2 regions of the Microbacterium sp. ZW3a genome follow, and region 2 is predicted to be linked to the other one. Evidence: predicted binding sites of a transcription regulator. Region 2 holds the regulator's gene; the other holds the start of a gene.
The links. The regulator HspR, encoded in region 2, represses chaperone genes until heat shock. The targets are predictions, from matches to a motif close to AAGTTGAGTCNNNNNGACTCAACTT.
Positions count from the first base shown of each region.

Region 1: ACU6WY_RS09865 (ATP-dependent Clp protease ATP-binding subunit) is a predicted target of HspR. The motif match lies at 7,035-7,059, and genes of this name have one in related genera.

Region 1 covers NZ_CM169903.1:2,091,488-2,101,335, reverse strand. The annotation lists gene ACU6WY_RS09910 (nucleoside hydrolase) at 1-585, opposite strand, end outside; gene ACU6WY_RS09905 (ribokinase) at 582-1,421, opposite strand; gene ACU6WY_RS09900 (hypothetical protein) at 1,494-1,997, opposite strand; gene ACU6WY_RS09895 (FUSC family protein) at 2,010-3,029, opposite strand; gene ACU6WY_RS09890 (DUF3817 domain-containing protein) at 3,323-3,787, shown strand; gene ACU6WY_RS09885 (class I SAM-dependent methyltransferase) at 3,891-4,994, opposite strand; gene ACU6WY_RS09880 (hypothetical protein) at 5,133-5,282, opposite strand; gene ACU6WY_RS09875 (EI24 domain-containing protein) at 5,307-6,068, opposite strand; gene ACU6WY_RS09870 (hypothetical protein) at 6,154-6,972, shown strand; gene ACU6WY_RS09865 (ATP-dependent Clp protease ATP-binding subunit) at 7,075-9,603, shown strand; gene ACU6WY_RS09860 (LLM class flavin-dependent oxidoreductase) at 9,797-9,848, shown strand, end outside.
Region 2 covers NZ_CM169903.1:3,017,877-3,027,724, reverse strand. The annotation lists gene lanKC (class III lanthionine synthetase LanKC) at 1-898, shown strand, start outside; gene ACU6WY_RS14120 (SapB/AmfS family lanthipeptide) at 904-1,026, shown strand; gene ACU6WY_RS14115 (DEAD/DEAH box helicase) at 1,162-2,901, shown strand; gene dnaK (molecular chaperone DnaK) at 3,495-5,366, shown strand; gene ACU6WY_RS14105 (nucleotide exchange factor GrpE) at 5,379-5,978, shown strand; gene ACU6WY_RS14100 (DnaJ C-terminal domain-containing protein) at 5,987-6,982, shown strand; gene ACU6WY_RS14095 (heat shock protein transcriptional repressor HspR) at 7,051-7,488, shown strand; gene ACU6WY_RS14090 (potassium channel family protein) at 7,588-8,397, shown strand; gene ACU6WY_RS14085 (hypothetical protein) at 8,459-9,052, opposite strand; gene ACU6WY_RS14080 (ABC transporter ATP-binding protein) at 9,194-9,848, shown strand, end outside.

The DNA.
Region 1 (9,848 bases), 930 kb from region 2:
CTGGGTCATCGTGACGTCGAGGGGCACGAGCGTGATGTCCCAGTCCTGCGCGAACACGACGGCCGCGGACTCGGGGTCGTTGTGGATGTTCGCCTCGGCCCACCGGGTGACGTTGCCCGAGTGCGCGAACGCGCCGCCCATCGCGACGAGGCGCTCGAACGCGGCGACGCCCGGCACCTCGGCATAGGCGGCGAGGTTCGTGAGCGGCCCGAGGGCGAGCACGGTGAGATCCGGATGCCGGGAGGCGAGGTGATCGATGAGCTCGACGGCCGGCCGCGCATCGTGGGCGCGCGCCGCGGCGGTCAGCGCGATCCCGCCGACGCCGTCGTCACCGTGCACGTGCGGGGATCCACCGGCGTAGGCGCGGTCGCGGAAGTCGTGGGCTCCCACGGCGACGGGGATGTCGTCGACACCGGCGAGCTCGAACAGCGACAGGGTGTTGGCGGCCGCGCGGGCGGCATCCGTGTTCCCGGAGACGGTGGTGACGCCGACGACCTCGACGGCGGGCTCGGCGAGGAGGTAGGCGAGGGCCAGGGCGTCGTCGATGCCCGTGTCGCAGTCGACGAGGATCGGGCGGCGGCTCATCGGGCCACCCCGTACGCGTCGAGGGGCTCGAGCGCGGGTTGCGATGCCTCATCCGCGACGGCAGCAGCCCCCACGGCACAGGCCCGCGCGAGCGCCTCTGCCTCGGCGTCGCCCCGCAGCAGGCCGCATACCAGCGCGGCGCAGAAGGCGTCGCCCGCGCCGACGGTGTTGCGCACGGTGGTCGCGACCCCCGCAGCCTCGGCCACGAGGGCGCCGTGGCGGTACAGGCGCGCGCCGTCGGCTCCGAGCGTGACGCACAGGAGCGGGGCGTCGTGCACCTCGGGCAGCTGGGCGTACTCCGTCTCGTTCACGATGACGAGGTCGCATCGGTCGAGGACCGCCCGGGGGAGCGGACGGGCGGGAGCGGCGTTGAGCGCGAAGAACCCCGCCGCGCGTGAGGCCGCGTCGACGACGGCATCCGATACCTCCAGCTGCATCAGCACGGCCGCACCGGGTTCGATGCCCAGGGCGTCGGCGTCGATGTCGGCGTTCGCCCCCGCGCACACGACGATCGAGTTCTCGCCCGTCGCGTCGACGACGATCAGCGCGGTGCCGGTCGGGTCGTGCGAGGTCTGCACCCCCGTCGCGTCGATGCCGAGGCTCTCGAGGTGATTCCGGATGCCACGCCCCTCGGCGTCCTCACCGACGGCGCCGATCATGCGCACCTCGGCACCGAGCCGCGCGGCGGCGACAGCCTGATTGGCGCCCTTGCCGCCGGGCCCCCGCTGCAGTTCGCCGTCGGCGACGGTCTCGCCGGGCCCCGGCGCGCGCAGCACGCGCGCGGTCAGATCGACGTTGATGGCGCCGACTACCGCGAGTTTCGGGGCGGCGGTCATCGGCCGGTCACCGTGGCGACGGCGCGGAAGGAGGGGGAGGGTTCAGGGCTCACGAGATCCACCCTGTCACCCTCAGTGCAGCAGCAGCTTCGCCACGACGAGGAGCGCCGACACCACCGCGGCCCCCACCGCCGTCAGCACCACGGTGAGCGGGGAGTAGCCGCGCAGGCGTGCGCCGGTGGTCGCGACCACGACGAGGTAGGTCATCGCGACGCCCACTCCCCAGAGCAGGGCCGTCGACAGGTCCACCCCGGTCAGCGTCAGCAGCACGACGACCAGCAGGGGCGCGAAGGTCACCGACACCATGGGCGCGCTCACGCGCATGTGGTGCGAGATGATCCGCGACGGGCGTTCCGTCGAGACGTCGCCGAGCGAGTACGCGAAGACGTGCGTGGCGAAGTAGACGATGTTCGTCAGTGCGACCACCGCGACGACGATCCCCAGGTCGGTGTCGTTGAGACCAAAGAGCGTGGATGCCGAGACCAGCGCGCCGTAACAGCCCGCGCTGATGCGTTCGGCAGCGTCGTTTCCGAGGCGTCGGGACGGGGCGGGTGCGGCGTCGGGGGAAGTCTTCATGTCGGAGTCACCCTAGCGGGGGCCCCGGCGCAGCCCCGCCGACGCGATCGCCACGACTGTGCCGACGGCCACGCCGATCACCGTCTCGAGCACGCGGTCGCGGAGCAGCGTCTCGGGTCCGACCGGGGAGGCGAGCGAGATCATGAGCAGCGCGAGGGGCGTGATGAACACCATCGCGATGGCATAGTTGCGGCCGACGAAGAGTTCGGCGCCGGCCTGGAGGGCGATCGCGACGACCAGCACGGCCCACGCCGGCAGCTGAAGCGCGAGCAGGCCCGCGGCGATGAGGACGCCGAGGAGCGTGCCCACGAGGCGCTGCACGCCACGGACGAGGCGCGCGGTCACGTGAGCGCCGCCCACGGCCGCGACGGCGCCGACCATCGCCCAGTACCAGTGGGTGCCCACGAGGAGTGCCCCGGCGACCCCGGCGAGCAGCGCCGCGAGGCCGACCGTCGCGGTCATCTCCCACGCCACGGCGCCGATCGGTGGGCGAGGTCGCGTCGGCGGTCGCCACGACCCGCGCCGCGCAACGACGAACAGTGCGGTGACGAGGAGGCTCCACACGACACTGCTCCCGGCGACCACGAGCACCGTCAGGAACGTGCTCGTCGTCGCCGGGAAGCTGGCGCACGCCCCCGCGGCGAAGACGCTGAACAGTGCGCCGGGAGGGTGCCACTGCGCCCGGTAGGCGATCAGCGTGACGATCGCGGCAACCACCGCGATCACCGCGACACTCACGAGTGCGGGGGCGGCGACGAGGGAGAGGGCCGTGCCCACCAGCATGGACGCGATCAGGATGCCACCGGCCGAGGCCTGCATCCGCACGCGCGTGCGCGGCAGATCGTGACGCCCGTACAGCGCGGCGAAGGCGCCGAACGACGCGTAGACGCTCAGGTCGAGCCGGCCGAGCGCCAGCAGGACGGCGAGCGGGACACCCACGCTGAGCGCCGCGCGCACCGCGACGCGGTGATCGCCCCGGTGCGGACCGATGCGGATCACCCCGGTCCACACGCGTCCCCGGGATTCCGCCATTTCTCCAGCGTACGCCGCGGTGCCGCGGTCGTTCGAACCTCGCGACCGTGGCATCCCGGCATCCGCTGTGATGGGGTGGACACATGGATGCCGACCGTGAGAAGCCCCCGATCGACCCCGGCCCCGAGCCCGACACGTCGACGGCGGCGGAGGGCGAGACCTCCGATCCGTCGCTCGACCACGACGATCATCCGATCGAGTAGACCCCGACCCTTCGACGTCGAAGGGTGCGGCGCGTGCGGGGCGAACCCGTTCCGTAGGGTGGAGGGTCCCCGACCCGTACGAGGAGAGACGTGTTCCGCACGCCCCTGACCCTGTTTCGCACGCTCGCGATCGCCGAGGCCATTTCGTGGACCCTCCTGATCGGCGGGCTCATTCTGCGCGCGACGGCCGACCTATCGATCGCGGTGTCGATCGGGGGTGGCATCCACGGGTTCGTCTTTCTCGCGTACGGCGCGACAGCGGTGCTCGTCGCGCTCAACCAGCGGTGGGGTGTGGGGCCCGCGGCGATTGCGATCGTCAGCGCCGTGATCCCGTACGCCACGATCCCCACCGAGGTGTGGCTCCACCGCACCGGGCGGCTGCGCGGCGCATGGCGGCTCGAAGACACCGCCGACCCGCGTGACGCGCGCCCCCTCGACCGGCTGCTGCGGTTCTTCCTGCGGCGGCCGTGGGTGCTCGGCATCCTGATCGCGCTCGCCGTGGCGCTGATCTTCGTGGTGCTGCTGACCCTCGGCCCGCCGGGCGGCAAGGGCTGAGACGTCTGGGCCATGTCCCACTTTTGGCTGTCTGCTGAGGCTCTTGCCGACCATTTGTGGGACATGCGCCGCCAGAAGTGGGACGAGGTCTAGCGGTCGGCGCTCAGCTCCGGGTCGAGACCGTGACGGTGAACTTGCGGTCGCGAGCGACCTGACGTGTCGGTCCGACCAGGCGCTCCAGCGCCGGCCGGTACTGCAGGGCCGAATTCCAGACCGTCCACAGCTCGCCGCCGGGACGCAGAACGCGCGCGGCGTCGGCGAACATGCGCGGGGCGATGCCCTCGGTGATGGCCGCCCCCGTGTGGAACGGCGGGTTCAGCGCGATGAACGACGCACTGCCGTCGGGCTGCGCGCTCAGCAGATCGTCGCGCACGACGTCGACGCGCTCGGCGACGCCGTTCGCCTCGGCCGTTGCGCGCGCCGACGCCACGGCGACGGCCGACTGATCGCACGCCACCACGCGGAGGGACGGATGCCGCGTCGCCAGGGCCGCGGCCACGACGCCCGTTCCGCACGCGTAGTCGATGGCGTCGTCGCCCCGAGGCTCGGGGAGGTGGGCGAGGAGGAGGCGTGTGCCTATGTCGATCGACGCCCCGGCGAAGACCCCGCCGAACGCGCGGACCTCGAGCCCGTCGACGCGCGCGCGCTCGGGCTCCGGATCGGTGCCGTCTCGCGGCCCCCGCGCGACGAGCACCCGCGACTTCTGACGGGCGTGCGTGACATCGACGCGGTCGAAGTGCTCGCGCACCACGTCGTTCATGGTGACGGTCATGTGCTTGAGGCGTCCGCCGGCGAACACGACGGCGTCGGGGTGCGCGTGCGCGGCGATGACGCCCGCGATGTCGCGCAGCGCGTGCAGTGACCGGGGGAGGCGCAGCAGCACGACGCGCGCGTCGGCGAGCAGGGCGGCATCCCGGTCGTGCGTGGTGAACGTGCCGTCGAGGCCCGCCCGGGCGGCGTTGGCGGCGAGCGCGCGTTCGCCGGTCAGGCTGTCTTGGTGCACGCGGATGCCACGCGCCCCCGCGTCGGCGGAGCCGAGGGTCAGGGCGCCGTAGGCATCGTCGATCACGACGAGCTGCCCGTCGTCGAGCGCGGCCCGCGCAGCGGCGGACTCGTCGAGGATCAGGCGGTCGGCGGCATCCACGGCCACGAGGTCGGGAGCCTCGAAGTCGGGCCAGCGGCGGAGGTCGTCGAGGGAGAAGGGCACCCGGTAACGCTACTCGGGTGCCGGGGTTTCCCCCCGACGCGTGGAGCCGGACCCGGCGAGAAACGCCGATCGCGGCGAGAAACGCCGTGCGAACGCGTTTGTCGCCGTAGACCGCGTTTCTCGGTGGAGGGCGGGGACTTACCGGGTGCCGAAGTGGAAGGGCAGCGCCAGCGAGGCGGCGACGAGGATGATGCCGAGAGCGAAGAACAGCCCCGGTGCGGCCAGCGAGAACGACAGACCGAACAGCAGCATTCCGCCGAGGAACAGGAGGAGCGAGACGATGAACATGAGGATCCCTTCGGTCGCTCCAGGCTATCGTGCCGCGTCGGGGTCGAGGTTCCGCCCCGCCCGCTCGCCCAGCGCCTCGTGCGTCCAGAGCGTGCTTCCGGCGACGGCGGCGGGCATCACGGCTACGGCGCCCAAAGGGATGAGGAAGCACAGCTGCGTCGCGACGCCGAAGCCCAGGGCGCGCGCCCGGTTCGCGCGGAGCACCGCGCGTCGGGCGCGCCGATCGAGGCCCCGCGCCGCGAGCGCGCGCGAGGTGAGTTCGTCGGCGAGCAGCCATCCGGTCAGGAGCAGTCCCACCATGAACCCGAGCACCCCGCCCACGAGCGGGATGAGCCCGAGGAGCCACGCGGCGAGGGCGGAGAGGGCACCGCGCGCGATCAGTCGCACGGCGTCGCCGATCGCCCGCCAGAAGCCGTACTCGGTCTCGGGGACGTGCCCAGTGGCCGACAGTTCGGTGGCGCGCCAGATGCGGTCGTAGAAGGGTTCGCCCACGGTGAGGGTGACCGCGGTGAACGACACGATCGCGAGAAACGCCACCGCGCCGAACGAGGCGACGCCGATCGCCGTGCGCACGATCGTGGCCCAGAGCGGATCCCAGTCGTCGGCGAAGGGCGTCCAGTCGTCGACGACGTTGCCCAGCAGCACCGCCCACGCCACGAGGGCGGCGGCGAACAGCAGACCCACGACGAATCCCGGGATGAGACCGAGGGCCATCGCCCCGGGCGAGCGGCGCCACTGGCCGAGGCCGCGCAGGAGCATCCGTGCGCCCTGGAGGAACTCGTGCATGCGTGAAGTCTCGCATCTCGCGGTGGAGGCGGCCGGGTCCGGCGCCGCCGGACGCCGTGTCGGTGGCAGCTGCGAGGATGTGCGCATGCGCCTCCGCACCACGTCGACGCAGCGCACGTACCGGTACGTGCGGCTGTCGATCATCGGCGCGACCGCGCTGTTGGCCGTGTCGGTCGCTCTTCAGATGGCGACCGGCGGAGTCCTCCCGTCGTTGAGCGCCGCGTACTACACGCCCGCGGGCCCGCTCTTCGTCGGGAGTCTGTGCGCCGTCGCGCTCGCGCTGTTCGTCCTGTCGGGGCGGAGCGTCGAGCAGGGGCTCCTCGACGTGGGCGCGGTGCTCGCTCTCGCGGTCGCGGTCGTGCCGACGACCGTCGAGGGCCCGGCCTGTCCCGGGGGTGGGCGGTGCGTTCCGGCCGCGGTCGTGCCGACGGTGGTGAACAACGGGGTGGCCGTGGCATCCGTCGTGCTGGCCGGTGTGATCGTGGCGGTCATTCTGGCGGCGGTGCAGGGGACGCTGTCGCGCGGGGTTCTCCTGACCACGGCGGCGGTGGCGGCGGTGCCCGTGGGGTTCGGTGCCTGGGCGGCGCTGGATCCGTACAGCTTCCTCGCGGTGGCGCACAACGTCGCCGCGATCGCGTTCTTCGTGCTCGTCGCCGCCGTCTCGTCGATCGCCGCCTGGCGACCGCAGGGCGTCCGGAGGGGGCTGCGCGGCGCGTACGCGACGGTGGCGATCGGCATCCTGGTGTGTCTGGCGGGTGTGCTCGTCGCTCTCGCCGCAGGTCTGCCGGGCGACGTGCCGTGGGTGCTCGTGGGGGAGGGGGCGGCGCTCGCGCTGTTCGCGGTGTTCTGGATCGTCCAGACCGCCGAACTCTGGAACGATCCCGACCCGGCGCTCCGCGCCTGAGGACGCCGGGAATATCCTCGGAACCCCTCCGTTGAACTTGATACGCAGTCGCTCAAGTCCGAAACTTGAGTCTGTTCGACTCACGTATCACAGGAGACGGAATTGCCCGAAGATGTCACCCCCGGTGCCGGGGACAACGGCGCCCAGTCGTTCGACGAGTTCCTCGCGCGCTACCTCGCGGGCGAGCGTGCCCGCGCCGAACGCTCCATCGACCTGAGCCGGTTCCTCAGCTCCCGCACGCAGGAGGCGCTGCAGCAGGCCGGACGCTTCGCCCTCGGTCGCGGACAGCGCGAACTCGACGCGTTGCACGTGCTGCACGTGCTCGTCGGGCAGTCGCCCGCGCGCGAGGCCGTGTCGCGCCTGGGAGCTGACCCCGCCGCGATCGCGCGCGCTGCGGAAAGCCGTCTGCCCGCCGCGGGACCCGCCGCCGACATCGACGGCGCCGTGGTCGCCGGGTCGGTGCAGCGCGCGCTGTTCCACGCCTTCCAGGTGGCCCGCGCCGCCGGGTCGACCTACGTCGACCCCGACCACCTCTTCTTCGCGCTCGTGCTCGCGCAGGACGCCCCCGCCGGGCAGATCCTCGCGCAGGCCGGTGTCACCGCCGAGGCGCTCACCCAGGGCGTGCGCGAGACCCTCGTGGGCGGCGACGAAGCCACGGTCGCCGCCGACACGGCATCCGCGACCCCCAACCTCGACCGCTTCGGCACCGACCTCACCGCCCTCGCCCGCGAGGGACGGCTCGACCCGGTGATCGGTCGCGCCGACGAGATCGAGCAGACCCTCGAGATCCTCAGCCGCCGCACGAAGAACAACCCCGTGCTCATCGGCGAAGCGGGCGTTGGCAAGACCGCTGTCGTCGAGGGCCTCGCCCGCGCGATCGTCGAGGGCGACGTGCCCGAGCAGCTGCGCGAGACGCGGGTCGTGTCGATCGACCTGGCCGCGATGCTCGCCGGAGCCCGCTACCGCGGCGATTTCGAGGAGCGCCTGACGCAGACCATGGACGAGATCGCCGCGCAGTCGGGCGGGCTCGTGGTGTTCATCGACGAGATCCACACCATCGTCGGTGCGGGTGCCGGCGGCGAGGGCGCGATGGACGCCGGCAACATCCTCAAGCCGCGTCTGGCTCGGGGCGAGGTGCACCTCATCGGTGCCACCACGCTCAAGGAGTACCGCACGATCGAGAAGGACCCCGCTTTGGAGCGGCGCCTGCAGCCCGTGCGCGTCGGCGAGCCCTCCGTACCGGACGCCGTCGAGATCCTGCGGGGTCTGCGCTCCGCGTACGAGGAGCACCACGGCGTGACCTACACCGACGAGGCCCTCCGCGCCGCGGTCGAACTCGGTCACCGGTACCTGCCCGACCGGGTGCTGCCCGACAAGGCGATCGACCTCATCGACCAGGCGGGCGCACGTCTGCGCCTGCGCCTCGGGGCGAAGGTCGACGTGTCGGAGCTCGTGTCCCGCCTCGCCGAGCTCGAGGCCGACAAGAACGCCGCCGTCTCGGCCGAGCACTACGAGGAGGCCTCGCGCCTGCGCGACGAGATCGCCGCGGTGCAGCAGCGCCTCGACGCCGTGACGTCGGCCCCGGCCGCGGGAACGGTCGTCGACGAGCCCGAGATCGCCGCGGTGATCAGCCGGGCGACCGGCATCCCCGCCGCGCGTCTGACCGCGACCGAGCGCGGACGCCTGGCCGGACTCGAGGACGAGCTGCACGCCCGGGTCATCGGACAGGATGCCGCCGTCACCGCCGTCGCGAAGGCCGTGCGCCGCAACCGCACCGGTCTCGGCGACGAGCACCGGCCGGTCGGATCGTTCCTGTTCCTCGGTCCCACCGGCGTCGGCAAGACCGAGCTGGCCAAGGCCCTGGCCGGGTCGCTCTTCGACGACGACTCCGCCGTGATCCGCTTCGACATGAGCGAGTTCGGCGAACGGCACACCGTGTCGCGCCTGATCGGTGCCCCTCCGGGATACGTCGGCTACGACGAGGCCGGTCAGCTCACCGAGCGCGTGCGCCGCAACCCCTACTCGGTCGTGCTGTTCGACGAGATCGAGAAGGCCCATCCCGATGTCTTCACCCTGCTGCTGCAGGTGCTCGACGACGGGCGCCTCACCGATGGTCAAGGACGCACGGTCGACTTCCGCAACACCGTGATCGTGATGACGTCGAACCTGGGCGGTGAGGTGCTGGCATCCCGGTCGGGGGCGATCGGATTCACCACGACCGGGCGGGAGTTCGCCGACGACGACCTGCGCGATCGCGTCATGGGCAAGCTCCGCGAGGCGATGCGGCCCGAGTTCCTCAACCGCATCGACGACATCGTCATCTTCCGCAAGCTCGAGAAGGCGCAGCTGCGCGAGATCGTTCGGCTGCTGCTGGGCGCGACCTCGCGGCGGCTGGCCGCGCGCGAAGTGTCGATCGAGGTCACCGAGGCGGCCATCGACCGGCTCGCCGAGGTCGGGTACGAGCCCGAGTACGGCGCGCGGCCGCTGCGACGGCTCATCCAGCGCGAGATCGACGACCGCATCGCCGACCTGTTCGTCTCGGGCGAGATCACCGACGGGGGAGCGGTGACGGTGGATGCCACGGCATCCGGGTTCGTCGTCCGAGCCGCCGTGGAGGCGCTCGCCGCGTGACGGCTGTGGGGCCCCCGGAACCTTCGGGTTCCGGGGGCCCTGTGCTGTCTCCGGCCGGCGCGGTCGCTCGCAGAACTCCTGCGGGTCGCGGCATCCGGGGTCCGGTTTGCGGGTCCGGGCGCATTCTGCAGGAGTTGTGATGGATGCCACGGGTGCCGGGTGCGATGTCGGTGGGACAGGGCAGAGTAGGGGCATGAGTCGTATCGGAGCGATCTTCAGTCCCTACCCGCACCCGCCCGAGGAGT
Region 2 (9,848 bases):
GGGGGTGCTGCGGCGCGCGGGTCGCCACGCGGAGGCGGTCGCCGTGCGGGACCGGGTTCGCGCGCGAGAGGGGAACGACCTCGACGACGATCTGGGCATCGGCCTCATGCTGCTCAGCGAGGCCGAGCACGATCCCGCCCTGGTGTCCGAGGCCGGGGAGATCGCCCGACTGCTGGAGCGCCGCGCGGCCGCGCGCGAGATCGCGCCGCCCGGGACGGTGGCCACCGGCAGCGCGGGACTGCTCAGCGGGGGAGCGGGCGGAGCCCTCTTCGCCCTGCGGTTGTTCGAGCGGACGGGTGATCCGGCCGACCTGCGGTTGGCCGAGCGTCTCCTCGAGGACGACCTGGTCGCGCTCGTTCCGGCGCCGGATGGCTCACTCCAGATCGACGAGGGGTGGCGCTCCATGCCCTATCTCGCGACCGGATCGGCGGGGATCGGCGTCGTGCTCGCCGATCTGCTCCCCTACTCCCCGGAGCGCGCCCGCTATCGGGAACTTCTGGACGGACTCGTGCGCACGGCGATGACGGGATTCGCCATTCAGAGCGGCCTGTTCCATGGCCGGGCGGGGCTCCTTCTCTTTCTGCTCCACGTGCGCGATCAGATCGACGACGTCGCCGCCGTGGACCGGGCCGTGGCTCATCACGTGGGCGAGCTCGCCGTGCACGGGCTTCGTCGCCCGATCGGGCCGTCCTTCCCCGGCGATGGGCTGCTCCGTGCATCGTGCGACCTCGCCACCGGATCCGCGGGTGTCCTGGCGGTCCTCGCCGCGTACCGCGGTCAGCGGAACGGCGAGTCCGACCCGCTCGCCGCCGTGCTGCCCGGCATCCCGCCGCGGCGCGGTCGCGACACCATGCTTCCCTCGTCCGCTGGGGCGTGGGCGATGACAGGAGGGAGGTGAACGATATGGGCTACCTGCTTACGCTGCAGAACCTCGACAAGGGCGAGGACGAGCGTCGCGACGCGACGTTCTCGAGCTTTCACAGCATGACGCTGTGCTTCAGCACCGCTTCGACGACGCTCTGCTGATCGCCCCGGTCCCCGGTCGCGTCCCGTGCGGGGCGGGCGCCGTTCCGCCTCCGTGCGGGACGCGTCCGCCCCGTTCCGCGGCCGTTCGTGGCCCCGCTCCCCGGGTGCGACGCGGGACCCGCGTAACGTAGAGGTATGGCATCCGAAAACCCCGCCCCCTCCGTCGAGGCGGACACCGCCCCCGAGCAGCTCACCTTCGCCGACCTGGGACTGGATGCCGCTGTGCTCAAGGCCCTCAGAGACGTCGGCTACGAGACCCCGTCGGCCATCCAGGCCGCCACTATTCCCGTTCTCCTGCAGGGCCGCGACGTCGTCGGTCTCGCCCAGACCGGTACCGGCAAGACCGCCGCCTTCGCCCTGCCGGTGCTCTCGCAGATGGAGACCGGCCACAAGAACCCGCAGGCCCTCGTGCTCGCGCCCACCCGTGAGCTCGCGCTGCAGGTGTGCGAGGCGTTCGAGAAGTACGCCGCGCACATCAAGGGTGTCTCGGTGCTCCCCGTCTACGGCGGCCAGGGCTACGGCCAGCAGCTGTCGGCCCTGCGTCGCGGTGTCGACATCGTGGTCGGCACGCCCGGCCGCATCATGGACCACCTCGACAAGGGCACGCTCGACCTCAGCGAGCTGAAGTACCTCGTGCTCGACGAGGCCGACGAGATGCTCAAGATGGGCTTCGCCGAAGACGTCGAGACGATCCTCGCCGACACCCCGTCCGACAAGCAGGTGGCGCTGTTCTCGGCCACCATGCCCGCGCAGATCCGCCGTATCTCGGCGCAGTACCTCAACAACCCCGAAGAGATCACGGTCAAGACCAAGACCACGACCTCGGCGAGCATCACGCAGCGGTACCTGGTGGTGTCGTACCAGCAGAAGATCGACGCCCTCACGCGCATCCTCGAGGTCGAGAACTTCGAGGGCATGATCGTCTTCACCCGCACGAAGAACGAGACCGAGACGGTCGCCGAGAAGCTGCGCGCCCGCGGGTACACCGCCGCCGCCATCAACGGCGACGTCGCGCAGGTGCAGCGCGAGCGCACCGTCAACCAGCTGAAGTCCGGAAAGCTCGACATCCTCGTCGCCACCGACGTCGCCGCCCGCGGTCTCGACGTCGAGCGCATCAGCCACGTCGTCAACTACGACCTGCCGATCGACACCGAGTCGTACGTGCACCGCATCGGCCGCACCGGTCGTGCCGGTCGCACCGGCGACGCGATCAGCTTCGTCACCCCGCGCGAGCGCCGCATGCTGACCGCGATCGAGAAGGCCACGCGTCAGCCGCTCACCGAGATGACGCTGCCGAGCGTCGACGACGTCAACGCCACGCGCCTGACCCGCTTCGACGACGCGATCACCACCGCCCTCGAAGACACCGCCGCGATCGCGACGTTCCGCGACGTCGTCGCGCACTACGTCGCCCACCACGACGTGCCCGAGCAAGACGTCGCCGCGGCGCTCGCCGTGGTCGCGCAGGGTGACACTCCCCTCTTCATGGAAGAGGAGACGATCTCGCAGCCGCGCTTCGACCGCGACCGCGCTCCCCGCGAGGGGGGCGACCGCGAGGGCGGCCCGCGCCGCGAGCGCGACGGCCGCTTCGCGACTTACCGCATCGCGGTGGGGCGCCGACAGCGCGTCGAGCCGCGTCAGATCGTGGGCGCGCTGGCGAACGAGGGCGGTCTGCGCCGCAACGACTTCGGCGCGATCCAGATCCGCCAGGACTTCTCGCTCGTCGAGCTCCCCGCCGACCTCTCGCGCGACACGATCGCCCGCCTCGCCGACACGCGCATCTCGGGCCAGCTCATCGACCTGCGTCTCGACCAGGGCGGCCGCTCCGCCAAGCGCAGCGACCGGCCGCAGCGCCGCGATCGCGATCGCGACTGACCCCGCGGCATCCCCGGTTCGACGCCCTCGCGACCTCTGTGGTCGCGGGGGCGTCGTCGTTGCGGCGGGGCTCGCTCGCTGGGGCGCCGCACGTGGCCCCGCGCCGCGCCGCCGCTTCGCCGCGCCTCCGCGCCGCCGCTGCCCTGTGCCGCGCCGCCGCTGCCCTGTGCCGCGCCGCCGCCCGACCATGTCCCACTTACTGCGCTGTGGAGCGCTCCCAAGCGACACAAAGTGGGACATGGTCTGCCATTAGTGGGACGAGGGGGCTCGATCGAGCCATAAGTGGGACGAGGGGGCTCGATCGAGCCATAAGTGGGACGAGGGGGCTCGATCGAGCCATAAGTGGGACGAGGGGGCTCGATCGAGCCATAAGTGGGACGAGGGGGCTCGATCGGGCGCACGTAGCCGTGCAGCGCAGCGGATGGGCGCCGCCACGCAGGCATGCCAGCCGGAAGTTGAGCCGATACATATCAAGTCTGCTTGACGCGTCGGAGGGGCTGCGATAACGTTGAGTCATCGCGGCTCAACCCGCGAGCAGACTTCATCAACACCGAGTCGTGGCATCCGTCCGGCTCATGATCAAGGAGACACATATGCCCCGTGCAGTGGGAATCGACCTCGGTACGACCAACTCCGTCGTGAGCGTGCTCGAGGGTGGCGAGCCGAAGGTCATCGCCAACGCCGAAGGCTTCCGCACGACCCCCTCGGTCGTCGCGTACACGAAAGACGGCGAGGTGCTCGTCGGCGAGACCGCCAAGCGCCAGGCCGTGACCAACGTCGACCGCACCATCTCCAGTGTCAAGCGCCACATGGGCACCACCTGGAGCTTCGACGTCGACGGCAAGAAGTGGACGCCGCAAGAGATCTCGGCGCGCATCCTCCAGAAGCTCAAGCGCGACGCCGAGGAGTACCTGGGCGACTCGGTGACGGATGCCGTCATCACGGTGCCCGCGTACTTCAACGACGCCGAGCGTCAGGCGACGAAGGAGGCCGGCGAGATCGCGGGCCTGAACGTGCTGCGCATCATCAACGAGCCCACCGCCGCGGCCCTCGCGTACGGCCTCGACAAGGGCAAGGAAGACGAGCTCATCCTCGTCTTCGACCTCGGTGGCGGAACGTTCGACGTCTCGCTGCTCGAGGTGGGCAAAGACGACGACTTCTCAACCATCCAGGTGCGCGCCACCGCCGGTGACAACCGCCTCGGCGGCGACGACTGGGACCAGCGCGTCGTCGACTACCTGATCAAGCAGTTCAAAGACACCACCGGTGTCGACGTCTCGGGCGACAAGATCGCCCTGCAGCGCCTGAAGGAGGCCGCGGAGCAGGCCAAGAAGGAGCTCTCGTCGTCCACGTCGGCGAGCATCAACCTGCCGTACCTCTCGCTCACCGACTCGGGTCCCGTGTCGCTGTCCGAGACGCTCTCGCGCGCCAAGTTCGAGGACCTCACCAAAGACCTCCTCGACCGCACCCGCAAGCCCTTCTCGGATGTCATCCGTGAGGCCGGCGTCAAGGTCGACGACATCGCGCACGTGGTGCTCGTCGGTGGCTCGACCCGCATGCCCGCGGTCGCCGAGCTGGTGAAGAAGGAGACCGGTCGAGACGCCAACAAGGGCGTCAACCCCGACGAGGTCGTGGCCGTGGGCGCTGCCCTGCAGGCCGGTGTCCTCAAGGGCGAGCGCAAGGACGTCCTGCTCATCGACGTCACCCCCCTGAGCCTCGGTATCGAGACCAAGGGTGGCATCATGACCAAGCTCATCGAGCGCAACACCGCCATCCCCACCAAGCGCAGCGAGACCTTCACGACTGCCGACGACAACCAGCCGTCGGTCGCGATCCAGGTCTTCCAGGGCGAGCGCGAGTTCACCCGCGACAACAAGCCGCTGGGGACCTTCGAGCTCACCGGTATCGCGCCGGCTCCCCGTGGCATCCCGCAGGTCGAGGTCACCTTCGACATCGACGCCAACGGCATCGTGCACGTGTCCGCGAAAGACAAGGGCACTGGCAAGGAGCAGTCGATGACGATCACGGGCGGCTCGTCGCTGCCCAAGGAAGACATCGAGCGCATGGTGCGCGAGGCCGAGGAGAACGCGGCCGAAGACAAGAAGCGCCGCGAGTCCGCCGAGACCCGCAACCAGGCCGAGACCCTGTCGTACTCGATCGAGAAGCTGATCAAGGACAACGAAGACAAGCTGCCCGAAGAGGTCAAGACCGAGGTCCAGGCCGACGTCGACGCGCTGAAGACGGCCCTCGCCGGCGACGACGACGACGCGGTCAAGACCGCGTTCGACAAGCTCAACGCCAGCCAGGGCAAGCTCGGCGAGGCCATCTACGCCTCGTCGCAGGCCCAGGGCGAGCAGGCCGACCCGAACGTCGGCCAGCCCGGCAACGGTGAGACGCCGAACCCCGAGGAAGACGTGATCGACGCCGAGGTCGTCGACGACGAGCCGAACGACGACAAGAAGTAAGCGACAGAAGCCATGGCACACAAGGACGACGAACAGCCCCAGGGCTCGGGCGCCGGTCCTGACGAGACGGGGCCGGAGGAGAACACCTCCGGCCCCGCGCCGTCGGACCAGACCCCGGATGCCGAGGGCCTGACCATCGAGGACATCCTCGGCGCTGAGCAGACCCCCGAAGCCGCAGCGGAGGGGGCCACCGACAAGGAGGCCTCGCTGCTGACCGACCTCAAGCGCCTGCAGGCCGAGTACGCCAACTACCGCCGGCGCACCGAAGAGCAGCGCGAACGCGAGATCGAGCGCGCGAAGGGCGAGGCCGTGAAGGGCCTGCTCCCCGTCATGGACGACCTTGACCGCGCGGTCAAGCACGGCGACCTCGTCGAGGGCACTGCTTTCGCCGCCATCGGCGACAAGGTGCGCGCCGTGGCCGAGCGGCTCGGCGTGGTCTCGTTCGGTACCGCGGGCGAGCCCTTCGACCCGCAGCAGCACGAGGCGATCTTCCAGGCGCCCACGCCGGGCGTGACCGAGGCCACCGTGCTCGAGGTCGTCGAGGTGGGCTACCGCCTCGGCTCGACCGAGCTGCGACCGGCCAAGGTCGTCGTCGCCGTGCCGGCCGAGTAGGAGGACCGATGGCGAGTCAGGACTGGTTCGACAAGGACTTCTACAAGGTCCTCGGCGTCGACAAGAGCGTGAGTGCGGCCGATCTCAAGAAGACGTACCGCAAGCTCGCGCGCCAGTACCACCCCGACTCGAACCCGGGTGACGCCAAGGCCGAGGCGAAGTTCAAAGAGATCAGCGAGGCGTACGCCGTGCTGAACGATCCGGAACAGCGCGAGGAGTACGACCAGATCCGGGCCATGGGCTCGGGGGCGCGCTTCTCCGCTCCGGGGTCGGGCGCGGGAGGCGGCTTCGACGACGTCTTCAGCCGCTTCGGGCAGCAGCGCGGCGGCGCGTCGGGTCCCCCGCCCGGCGGGTTCGACGACTTCTTCTCGATGTTCGACCAGCAGGCGGGCGGCTTCGGGTCGGGCCGGTTCGGTCAGACGACCGGCGGCTACCGCGGCTTCGGCGGCCCGCAGCGCGGCGCCGACGTCACGGCCCGCACGACGCTCGACTTCGTCACCGCGGCCACGGGCGAGACGATCACCCTGCAGGGTGAAGACAACGTCCCGTTCAAGGTCAAGGTCCCCGCGGGGGTGTCGGACGGCCAGAAGATCCGTCTGCGTGGCCGGGGCCGCCCGTCGCCGGACGGCGGCGAGAGCGGCGACATCGTCGTGACGGTCGCGGTGCGGCCGCACCCGGTCTTCTCGCGCGACGGCCTCAACCTGCGGCTGACGGTCCCCGTCACCTTCACCGAGGCGGCGCTGGGCGCGACGATCGAGGTGCCCACGATGGGCGGAGAACCCGTGCGTCTGCGGGTCGCCCCGGGCACGCCGTCCGGGCGGGTGTTGCGGGTCAAGGGTCGTGGCATCCACTCGTCCAAGGGCACGGGCGATCTCCTTGCCGAGGTGCAGGTGGCCGTGCCCACGCACCTCGACGAGGCCGCGCGCGAAGCGCTCGAGCGCTTCCACGAGCTCGAACCGAAAGAAAACCCCCGCGCCGACCTGATGGCCAAGGCGCGCCGGTGACGCGGGGCTCCTGGCATCCGGAATGATCGGATGCCAGGAGCCTGGCGATCGACGAGAGAGGAGAGGCCGTGTCCGACAAGGAACTCGACGAGGACGCCCCGATCTTCGCGATCGCCGTCGCGGCCGAGCTGTCGAACATGCACCCGCAGACGCTGCGGCAGTACGACCGGCTCGGGCTCGTCGTGCCTGCGCGCACGCAGGGCGGTTCGCGCCGCTACTCCAGCCGCCACGTGCAGCAGCTGCGGGAGGTCGCGCGCCTGTCGAGCGAGGGCATGAGCCTGCCGGCGATCGCGCGACTGCTCGCCCTCGAGGAGCGCGTGCACGAGCTCGCGCGGCGCGTGAACGACCTCGAGCGTCAGCTCATGGCCGAGCGGCAGTCGCGGCCGGGCGCCCGCGTGTTCGCCGCCGGAGCCACGGGCGCGGTCGTCACGCTGCGCCACGGTGCGCGCGTGCGCCGCGCCACCGACGTCGTGCTCTGGCGTCCGCACGACGCCTACGACGACTGAGCCGGGATGACCGCGGGCATGCGGTGCGGCGCTGCTCTCCCCAGACCAGCCCGCAGCGGGTCGAGCGGGCGGCGGCATCCCGAGCCGTAAAGTTCACTCATGGGCTCGAGGACGACAAGCGCTCAGGGTGAGGACGCGGCGGTGACCGCGGGGCCGTTCCGTCGCGCGATCGCAGGCAGGAGGGGCGAGACCCGTGCGAGCGTCGCGTGGGGGCGCGCGACGTACTGGCCGCTCACCATCGCCGCCCTGGCCTTCCTCTTCGCGTACACCTTCCAGGTGATCGGCGACCTCGTCGGGGTGTGGTCGGTCGTCTGCTCGACGGTCGTCGCGCTGACGTGGGTGATGTTCCTCACCGACTACTTCGCGCGTCTGTTCCTGAGCAGCCCGAAGCGGCTCTGGGTGCGGTCGCACCTCTTCGACGTTCTCGTCGTGATCCTCCCCACCCTCCGCCCGGTGCGGCTTCTCGGCGCGTTCACGCGGTTGGCCTCCTTCACCAAGAGCGTCGGCAGCTCGCTGCGGGCCCAGATGCTCATCTACGGCGCGGGTATCGCCCTCCTTCTCATCTGGCAGGCGTCGCTGGCCGTTCTCTCGGCCGAGCGGCATGCGCCCGGGGCGACCATCACGAGCTTCGGCAATGCCGTCTGGTGGGCGTTCTGCACCATCACGACCGTCGGCTACGGCGACTTCACCCCGATCACCGTGGAAGGGCGCGTCGTGGCGGTGTTGCTGATGATTTGTGGCGTCGTGCTCGTGGGCCTCATCACGGCGACATTCGCCTCGTGGGTGCTCGAGCGCGCGACGCGCGGACACGAGGACCAGCGCCCGGCCACACGCGCCGATGTCGACCGCGTGTTGGCGGCACTGCGGGCTCCGGCCCCGGGCGGGAGCGATCCGCAGAACCGCGGGTGACGGTCTCCCTGCGCCAGCAGCCCGGCGGATCGACCGCCGGCGCCGATCGACCCGCGCCAGGTCAGGCGGGATCGAGCCGGAGCACGGTCGCGGACTCGCCCACCCGCATCTCGTCGACGACCCGCACGGTGCGGGCGAGATCGTCGACGGCCGCGATCACCGTGCCGAATCGCTCGCGGTCGCCGCACACCGCCGTGACGGTGACGAAGTGCGCGCCGGTGTCCCACGTGTAGGTCGCGAACGGGGGAGTGCGCGGGTCGGACGGCAGGGGCATCGCGAGCTTCTCGCCCGCACCCAGGTACGGGCTGCGGAACGACTCGGTGTCGTCGTACTCCATCGGCATCATCGCCCGCGCGGCCCGCAGCTGCGGGGTGATCTCCTGCAGCTGGGCCATCACCACGAGGAGGTCGGGCTCGGTCTTCCACACCCACACGAGCACCCGTCCCGCCGCGCGTCGCATCAGCAGGGGAGCCGCCTGGCTCACCACCCAGGCGAACATCCCGCCGCCCGGGCGCTCGGTCGCGCCGGTCGCCCGGTTGGCCTGTGACAACAGCATCCGGATGGCGGCTTTGCGGTGGCGTCGCCCGCGGAATCCCAGGGAACCCGTCACGGGCACCCAGCGGTCGGCGGGGGCGTCGGCCTGGAGATGAGGCATGGCATTCAGCCTACGAGGCGCGGCCGACAGACGGCACGGGATGCCGGGGTGGAGAGAGCGCTCTCCCGGATGTCGGAGGTCCGTGCCAGGCTATGTTCCGCGGTCATCGCGACCGCGCTCGATCCTTTCCCGGGGGGCCTCGTGCTCGGCAAACTCCTCATCCGCTACCTCTCGCGGTACCGCGTGCTTCTCGTCGCCATCCTGGTCTTCCAGGCAGCGTCCGCGTTCGCGACCCTGTATCTGCCGCGCTTGAACGCCGACATCATCAACCTCGGCGTCGCCCGCGGAGACACGGGCTACATCTGGTCGCGTGGCGCGATCATGCTCGTCATCTCCCTGGGCCAGATCACGGCGTCGGTGATCGCCACCTACTTCGCCGCGCGCGCGGCGATGGCGGCCGGCCGTGACATCCGCCGCGACGTGTTCGAGCGCGTGAGCGGCTTCTCCGAGCGAGAGTTGTCGCAGTTCGGTGCCGGTTCCCTCATCACTCGCAACACCAACGACGTGCAGCAGGTGCAGATGCTGGCGATGATGGGCGCGACGATGCTCGTGAGCGCGCCCCTGCTCGCCATCGGCGGCATCATCATGGCCCTGCAGCAAGACGTCGGGCTGAGTTGGCTCATCGCCGTCGCGGTGCCCGTGCTGCTGGTGGCCGTCGCCCTGATCATCGCCCGCATGGTCCCGCTGTTCCGGAGCTTCCAGGTCAAGCTCGACGCCGTCAACCGCATCCTGCGCGAGCAGCTCACGGGTGTTCGCGTCGTGCGGGCGTTCGTCCGCGAGCGCATCGAAGAAGAGC